DNA from 2 places in the Cupriavidus phytohabitans genome. Region 1 is predicted to be linked to the other one. Evidence: predicted binding sites of a transcription regulator. Region 1 holds the regulator's gene; the other holds the start of a gene.
The links. The regulator NrdR, encoded in region 1, represses ribonucleotide reductase genes. The targets are predictions, from matches to a motif close to CACNANATNTNGTG.
Positions count from the first base shown of each region.

Region 2: a site for NrdR is predicted at 2,124-2,137, ahead of J8I34_RS22465 (ribonucleoside-diphosphate reductase subunit alpha). Genes of this name have one in related genera too.

Region 1 is NZ_JAGIQB010000005.1:36,612-41,094, reverse strand. Features, by position in the region: gene tolQ (protein TolQ) at 6-689, opposite strand; gene ybgC (tol-pal system-associated acyl-CoA thioesterase) at 686-1,090, opposite strand; ZMP/ZTP riboswitch at 1,245-1,346, shown strand; gene glyA (serine hydroxymethyltransferase) at 1,480-2,727, shown strand; gene nrdR (transcriptional regulator NrdR) at 2,885-3,352, shown strand; gene J8I34_RS04795 (hypothetical protein) at 3,691-3,849, shown strand; gene J8I34_RS04790 (type IV pilus modification PilV family protein) at 3,979-4,338, shown strand; gene J8I34_RS04785 (PilW family protein) at 4,335-4,483, shown strand, end outside.
Region 2 is NZ_JAGIQB010000035.1:6,516-10,998, forward strand. Features, by position in the region: gene J8I34_RS22465 (ribonucleoside-diphosphate reductase subunit alpha) at 1-1,899, opposite strand, end outside; gene ampD (1,6-anhydro-N-acetylmuramyl-L-alanine amidase AmpD) at 2,428-3,048, opposite strand; gene J8I34_RS22475 (sigma-54-dependent transcriptional regulator) at 3,045-4,483, opposite strand, start outside.

The DNA.
Region 1 (4,483 bases):
TTCGGTTAGCGCGCCTGCCGTTGCAGGATGTTCAGGAACTCTTCCATGAAGCTTTCGAAACGGATCGCGAGGCGGTCGATTTCGGTGGCATAGCGGTTATAGGCGATCACCGCCGGGATCGCCGCGAACAGGCCGATCGCAGTGGCCACCAGCGCCTCGGCAATGCCGGGGGCCACCGATGCCAGCGTGGCCTGCTGCACATTCGACAGGCCGCGGAACGCGTTCATGATCCCCCACACCGTGCCGAACAGGCCGATGTACGGGCTGACCGAGCCCACCGAGGCCAGGAACGGCAGGTGCGACTCGAGCACATCCATCTCGCGCTGGTAGGCGGCGCGCATGGCGCGGCGGGCCGCGTCGAGCAGCGCGCCGGAATCGTTGCCGCGCTCGCGCGCCTTCAGGAACTCGCCCATGCCGGATTCGAAGATCCGCTCGAGCGCGCCGGTGTTGTGGCGGTTGTTGACGGCACTGTTATATAGCGCCTGCAGGTCGCCGCCAGCCCAGAAGTCGCGCTCGAACCCCTCTGTCTGGGTGCGCGCCGAGCGCAGCGCCAGGTGCTTGCGGAAGATATAGGTCCACGAAAACAGCGACATGACGAGCAACAGCGCCATGACGGCCTGTGCCAGCAGGCTGGCGTGGAGCACCAGCGTTACGATCGACATGTCTTGCGTGACGGTCACGGGATTCATCGGGCGGACTTGATGGTAGCTAGGACGGGGGCGGGGATCGGGGCGGGACGGAAAGTGCTTCGATCGACACATCCGACGCGGATGGCGCCGGATGCAAGCATCAACTCGTCACGCCAGGCTTCCTGCGTGAACTGGACCGAGGCCGGGCCGACCCGGTCGATGCGCGTTCGGATCTCGAGCTGGTCATCGAGGCGGGCGGGCGCATTGTAGTCCACCGCCGTGCTACGGACGATGAAGACCACGCCGGCCTCGTCGGCCAGCGCCTGCTGCTCGATACCGAGCGAACGCAGCCACTCGGTGCGGGCCCGTTCGAAGAACTTGAGGTAGTTGGCGTAGAACACTACGCCACCCGCGTCGGTGTCTTCCCAGTACACCCGCAGGGTCCAGACAAAGTTTGTCATGGCCGCGATTGTAACGGAGAGCGAACGCGGTTTCGTGTAAACCCGCGGTACGAGTTTGCAACAGCAAGTTGCTGGCCAGCCCTTGACCAGCCTTGGCTGGCGGGTTGACGGCTTGCGGCGGGCGCACTCTACGCGCTACACTGCGCGCAACCATTCCACCTTGCGCGACTGGCGAAGTCAGTGGGCACTACCACGAGGAAGCGCAAGTTCTCTGGCGTGTCGTTTCACACGCCTGCCGCTCGCCTGGGCAGCGAATGGGAAGCAGGGTGCGCCCTGCGCCGACGGCTGCAAAGTGCCGCCAGCGCCGGTCGCCGCTAGCCTTCCCCGCGCGCCCTAACCGATGCTCCCGATGCTTGAATCGGATTCCCTTTTTTCAGACGAGTCTCGCCATGTTCGAACGCAGCCGTTTCACGATCGACCAGATCGACCCTGAGGTCTTTGCCGCCATCCAGAAGGAAAACCAGCGGCAGGAAGACCACATCGAGCTGATCGCCTCCGAAAACTACACCTCGCCGGCCGTGATGGCCGCGCAGGGTTCGCAACTGACCAACAAGTACGCCGAGGGCTATCCCGGCAAGCGCTACTACGGTGGCTGCGAGTTTGTCGACATGGTCGAGCAGCTCGCCATCGACCGCGTCAAGCAGCTGTTCGGCGCCGAAGCCGCCAACGTGCAGCCCAATTCGGGTTCGCAGGCCAACCAGGGCGTGTACTTCGCCGTGCTCAAGCCGGGCGACACCATCATGGGCATGAGCCTGGCCGAAGGCGGCCACCTGACCCACGGCATGGCGCTGAACATGAGCGGCAAGTGGTTCAACGTGGTCAGCTATGGCCTGAACGCGCAGGAAGACATCGACTACGACGCGCTGGAAAAGCTGGCGCAAGAGAAAAAGCCCAAGCTGATCATCGCCGGCGCCTCGGCCTTCGCGCTGCGCATCGACTTCGAGCGCATCAGCCGCGTCGCCAAGTCGATCGGTGCCTATTTCATGGTCGACATGGCCCACTACGCCGGCCTGATCGCCGCTGGTGTCTACCCGAACCCGGTGCCGCACGCCGACTTTGTCACCACCACCACGCACAAGAGCCTGCGCGGCCCGCGCGGCGGCGTGATCCTGATGAAGGCCGAGCATGAGAAGGCCATCAACTCGGCGATCTTCCCTGGCATCCAGGGCGGCCCGCTGATGCACGTGATCGCCGGCAAGGCGGTGGCGTTCAAGGAAGCGCTGACGCCCGAGTTCAAGGAATACCAGCAGCAAGTGGTGAAGAACGCCGCCGTACTGGCCGAGACCCTGATCGCGCGCGGCCTGCGCATCGTCTCGGGCCGCACCGAAAGCCACGTGATGCTGGTCGACCTGCGCGCCAAGAACATCACCGGCAAGGACGCCGAGCGCATCCTGGGCGAGGCGCACATCACCGTCAACAAGAACGCCATCCCGAACGATCCGGAAAAGCCGTTCGTGACCTCGGGCATCCGCCTGGGCTCGCCGGCCATGACCACCCGCGGCTTCAAGGAAGAAGAAGCGCGCATCGTCGGCAACCTGATCGCCGACGTGCTGGAGAACCCGCACGACGCCGCCAACATCGCCAGCGTGCGCGAGCAGGTGGCTGCCCTGACCAAGCGTTTCCCGGTCTACGGCTGATGCTTCCAGGCCACCCGCGAGGGTGGCCGGCAGCCCCGCAAGCCGCGCCCTGTCACATGACACAGGCGGTCCGGCTTGCGGGCCTCGCCAACCCGCCCCGCCTCCGCGGAACACCCACGCGGAACAGGCGGCGGAATTCAACTGAAGGTGGTCAGGCATGAAATGCCCCTTTTGCGGTCATTCCAATACCCAGGTGCTCGACACGCGCATGTCGGAAGACGGCGATGCCGTACGCCGGCGCCGCCGCTGCGAGTCCTGCGACCGCCGCTTCACCACCTATGAGCGGATCGAGCTGTTCTTCCCCGCCATCGTCAAGAAAAACGGTTCGCGCGTCGACTACGCGCGCGCCAAGCTGAAGGATTCGATGCGCCTGGCGTTGCGCAAGCGTCCGGTCTCGGCTGAAGCCATCGATGAAGCCATCACCCGCATCGAGGAAAGACTGCTGTCGCTGGGCGAGAAAGAAATCGCCAGCAGCCAGGTCGGCGAGTTGGTGATGCGCGAGCTGCGCAAGCTCGACAAGATCGCCTATATCCGCTTTGCGTCGGTGTACCGGAGTTTCGAGGATGTGTCGGAATTCCGCGACGTACTGGACGAGTTCGCGGCGTCCACCCCTCGGAAGGGGTAGCAAAAGTAACGAATTACTAGTTGTTTAATCCCCGTTGCATTCCATTCGAGCCCGTGCAAAGACACAAAAAGGGCCGGAATGCAGGCTGAAATAAGCAGTCCGAAATAACAAGATAACGAAGTCGGAACGCCTTTTTCGTATGTCGGCGCGTCCACGGTCGACAAGAACTACCTGAACCAGTTTGGCCGCTCCGGCGTGTACAAGTCGCTCGACCCGGTCAGCGAGCTGTACTACGAAAGCATCCGCTACCTGCAAGGCCAGCAGCCGACGCCGGAAGCGATTTCGAGCTATGCGTCCTACAAGGACGGCTTCCCGGTCTACACGCAGTGGACCGACTCTTGCCAGTCGGCTATACGCGCACGCTGGCGGATGTCATGCAATCCGCGCAGTTGCTGCTGACGCTGGGCAACGGCAACCAGCGGCTGGTCGACATCAGCCAGCTCGGCCGGGTGCGTGTCCGCCGGCCGCAGGCGACGCAGACGACAGCGTGCCAGTGAGGCGAGTTGCAGCCAGCCCTCGCCGGCGCTGAACCGACACAACATTCCGCAGATTCTTCACGCTCGGAAACGTAGCCGCGCACGTCCGGCAGCTATCTTGGGGGTCCCTGCCAGCCACGGTGACTCCCCATGCCGCATCTGCATCGCTACCGTACGTCCACGCCACAGCTCGCCAGTACCCGCCGTGGACCAGATGGCTTCACGCTGCACGATTCGCTTTGCGCGTTGTTCGTCCTGGGCACAGGGCTGCTGCCTTTGATGGGCCTCGCGCCCCAGGCAATGGGCCATCTGCGCGAGCAGGAAACCATCAACCGGTCAGCGCGCCTTGCGCTTGAGTTCGCCGAGACCGACGCTGCCGTGGCGATACCTGACCGGTGCGCCGGAACGCCGACGCTGCGCCTTTGCGCGGAAGCTGACAAGCTGGTTACCGCAACATGGAGCGGCGGCACGGATGGCCTGTCAGGCATGGCATTGTGGGTGCGGCCTTGAGACTTCGCACCATGCCGGGATACACGCTGGTGGAGCTGTTGGTCGGCATGACGCTCGGACTGGTCATTGCCGCAGCCGCGGTATCGACATTCCTCGCGGCACAGGCGGCATACCTCGTGATCGCCGACCGCATCCTGCTCGAAGA
Region 2 (4,483 bases), on a different contig from region 1:
CTTCTGCAACTTGGCGTGGTCGAGCACGTACGAGCCATCGGCCTGCTTGGCCAGGTGGGCGACCAGGTTGACCGAGCCCAGGTTGCAGACGGCGATCTCGCTGTCATTGGTGTTCAGCGTGATTTCCGTGCACAGGTTGGAGCTGTGGACGACGCCGACGTGCTGCTGCGGGCTGCGGATGTTGCACGGATCCTTGAAGGTGATCCACGGGTGGCCGGTTTCGAACAGCATGCCCAGCATCTTGCGCCAGAGCTGCATGGCCGGAACCTTCTTGAACAGCTTCAGTTCGCCGCTGGCGGCCTTGGCTTCGTAGCCGAGGTAGGCCTGCTCGAACGCCTTGCCGACCTTGTCGTGCAGGTCCGGGCAGGTGGACGGCGAGAACAGCGTCCATTCGCCGTTTTCCATCACGCGCTTCATGAACAGGTCCGGAATCCAGTTGGCCGTGTTCATGTCGTGGGTACGGCGGCGGTCGTCGCCGGTGTTCTTGCGCAGCTCCAGGAATTCTTCGATATCCAGGTGCCACGTTTCCAGGTAAGCGCAGACGGCGCCCTTGCGCTTGCCGCCCTGGTTCACTGCCACGGCGGTGTCGTTTACCACCTTGAGGAAGGGCACGACGCCTTGCGACTTGCCGTTGGTGCCCTTGATGTGCGAGCCGAGCGCGCGCACGTTGGTCCAGTCATTGCCCAGGCCGCCGGCAAACTTGGACAGCAGCGCGTTTTCCTTGAGCGCTTCGTAGATGCCTTCCAGGTCGTCCGAGACGGTGGTCAGGTAGCACGACGACAGCTGCGAGCGCTGGGTGCCCGAGTTGAACAGGGTCGGCGTGGACGACATGAAGTCGAACGACGACAGCAGCTGGTAGAACTCGATGGCGCGCGCTTCGCGATCGGTTTCGTTGAGGGCCAGGCCCATGGCGACGCGCATGAAGAATGCCTGCGGCATCTCGATGCGGGTCTCGTCGATGTGCAGGAAGTAGCGGTCATACAGCGTCTGCAGGCCCAGGTAGTTGAACTGGAAGTCGCGGCCGGCGTCCAGCGCGGCGCCCAGGCGGGCCAGGTCGAAGGTGGCCAGCTTCTCGTCCAGCAGCTCGGCCTTGATGCCGCGCGCGATGAATTTCGGGAAGTACTCGGCGTAACGCGTGGTCATTTCGGCCTGCGTCACTTCGGCGCCCAGGATTTCCTTGCGGATGGTGTGCAGCAGGATACGGGCGGTGACCTGGCTGTAGTCCGGGTCCTTTTCGATCAGGGTACGCGCGGCCAGGATGGCGGAGTCGTACACCTGCGTCATCGGCACGCCTTCGTACAGGTTCTTGAGCGTTTCCTTGAGGATCGGCTCGGCGCTGACGGCCTTGCCCAGGCCGGCGCAGGCGTTGTCGAGCAGGGCGTGCAGCGCGACGATGTCGAGCGGCTTGCTCACGCCGGCATCGGTCACGTTGATGTTGACACCGGCTTCCTGCACGCGGGCCACGGCCTCGGCGCTGGCGCTGGCGCGCTCGGCCTTGCGCTTTTCGCGGTAGAGCACGTAGGCGCGGGCCACTTCATGCTCGCCCGAGCGCATCAGCGCCAGTTCCACGTGGTCCTGCACGTCTTCGATGTGGATGGCGCCGCCGCTCGGGCGGCTGCGCACCAGTGCGCGCACGACGTTGTCGGTCAGCTGCTCGACGATCTCGCGCACGCGCGCGGATGCGGCGCCCTGCCCGCCGTTGACGGCGAGAAAGGCCTTGGTCATGGCCACGGCGATCTTGGACGGCTCGAACGCCACCACGGCGCCATTACGACGGATGATCTTGTGATCCGGGTAGTTGGTGGAAGCGGCGCTGGAGGTCTGCTGTGCGTTCGGTGCCTGGTTGGCAACGCCTGCGGCGGCGCTACCCGTGGTGAGTTCGTTCTGGGCCGTTTGCATGTGAAGTCCTGTTTTTAGCCTGGATATAAGAGACAAAAGAGTCCCTGGCGAAATGCGGCGGAAAGAAGGATCCGTTTCGGTGTGACCGCGCACGGACAAACTGCCTCTGCGTGAACATTTCGCCAGGGACTCTTTGTGATTCGCCAGCCTTGCGGAGGTTTCCTGACGGGTTGCACTCACTGCACAACCGCCACCTCACACTTGGGCCAGCTCCCCGGTTTGACTACTAGATATAGTGGGTGCTGCTGAAAACTGGGCTAAGTATAGTGAAACGAATCCGAATGACCAGTCTTGACAACCGCTATTTCGGGGTCGTTTCCGGGCGAAGCTGGCGGGTGCGGCAGCGCCACATGCCCGGGAGCCTAGTGCACACAAGGGTTTCAGAGAAACCATTCGCAACTGCACATTTCACAAAAATTTTTTTGATTGTTGCGAGCATGCGATAGCCCCTAATCTGCTTGGGGCATGTGCGCCGGAATGGGGCGCACGACTGGGCGCACGACCGCAGGGAATGACGTTACGAACGGATCACGCGCAGGGGTGCCGATAGGGCAACATGCCTTGCGGCACGGCTGCACTGGCGGCGAAGCGGTCCCAGTCGAAATGCGGGCCAGGATCGGTCTTGCGTCCCGGAGCAATGTCGCTGTGGCCGGCGATCGCCCGTACCGGGTAGGCCGCCATCAGGGCCGGCACTAGCGCGGCCACGGTGTCGTATTGGGCGGAGGTGAACGGCAGGTCGTCGCAACCCTCGATCTCGATGCCGATCGAGAAGTCGTTGCAGCGCGTGCGGCCAAAGAAGTCCGACTGGCCGGCATGCCAGGCCCGCTGCGTGCACGGCACGAACTGCACCAGCTCGCCCTGCCTCGTCACCAGGAAGTGCGCGGACACCTGGACCTGATGGATGGTGGCGAAGAACGGATGCTTGTCCGGGTCGAGCCGGTTCTGGAAGAACGCCTCGATGTCGCCGCTGCCGAACTGGCCGGGCGGCAGGCTGATGTTGTGCAGCACCACCAGGTCCACCGGCATGCCCGGCGGGCGCTGGTCGAAATTGGGCGACGGCACGCGGCGGGCGGCGGGCACCCAGCCGCCGGCGTCGGGCAGGAAAGCCTGCGCGGACGCGGGCAGGTTGGGCTGACTGGGCGTGGTCATGGCGTGCCCTCGCCCGTGCCGTCGCCGGCGTTCTCGGCCACGCCGCGGTCGGCGGCGTCCATGGCTTCGCGGATGCCCAGCTGCTGGATGCGGTAGCGCAGTTGGCGCAGGTTCAGGCCCAGCAGCGGCGCGGCGGCGGTGCGGTTGAAATTGGTCTGCGCCAGCGCCTGCAGGATCAGCTCGCGCTCGACGGCTTCGAGCCGGGCCGGCAGGTCGATCGGGAAGACGATGCCGCGGCAGGCGCGCTCGGTGGCATCACCGGCGGGCTCGGGCTGGGCGGTGGACGGTGCGGCGGGCTGTGAGGCGGGCTGTGGCGCGGCAGCGGGTTCGGCCACTATCGCGGGCGCGGGCGTCGCCGCGGGCGGCATCGGCGCCCACACTCCCGGTGCGCCCCAGGGGGCGTACTGGGTCGCAGGCAACGGTGACGCCATCGCGGGCGCGGGCGCCGTCAGCCCGGCGCCGGGCGCGCCGGCATCCAGCGAGCCGAGGTCGGCCACCTCGATCTGCTCGCTCTCGGCAAAGGCGTAGGCGCGCTCGAGCAGGTTCTCCAGCTCGCGGACGTTGCCGGGGAAGCGGTAGGCGGCCAGCTGTTCCAGCGCGGCCGGCGCCAGGCGCTTGGGATGGGGGTCGCCGTAGCGCACGGCCAGGTGGTCCAGGATGGCGCGCGCCAGCACCGGGATGTCTTCGCCGCGCTCGCGCAGCGTGGGCATGCGCAGCGCCAGCACGTTCAGGCGGTAATACAGGTCCTGGCGGAACTGGCCGGCGGCGACCATCGCGGCCAGGTCCTTGTGGCTGGCGCACATCACGCGCACGTCGACGGCGTCTTCACGGCTGGCGCCGATCTTGCGCACGCGGCGCTCCTGCAGCGCGCGCAGCAGCTTGACCTGCATGGCCAGCGGCAGGTCGGCCACCTCGTCGAGCAGCAGCGTGCCGCCGTTGGCGGCGTGGAAAAAACCGCCGCGCTCGCCATCGGCGCCGGTGAAGGCGCCTTTGACGTGGCCGAAGAACTCCGACTCCATCAGCGTCTCGGGGATGGCGCCGCAGTTGACCGCGATAAACGGGTGCGAGGCGCGCGCGCTGATCGCGTGGATGGCGCGCGCGGCGCGCTCCTTGCCACTGCCGGATTCGCCGCTGATGACCACCGGGGCCATGCTGCGCGCCAGCCGCGACAGCGAGCGGCGCACCTCGTGCATGGCGGCGGAATGGCCGGGCAGCAACGCCGCGGCCCGGTCGGCGGCGGCATCCGCGCCGGCGCTGCCGCCGGCATCGGCTTCGGTGCTGTCGCGCTGCTGGCGGCCGAGCGCGTTGAGCACCAGGCTGCGCAACTGCTCCAGCGAGACCGGCTTGGCGATGTAGTCGAAGGCGCCGGCCTTGAGCGCCTCGACGGCGTTGTCGGCGCTGCCGTAAGCGGTGATGACCGCCACCGGGATGCGTT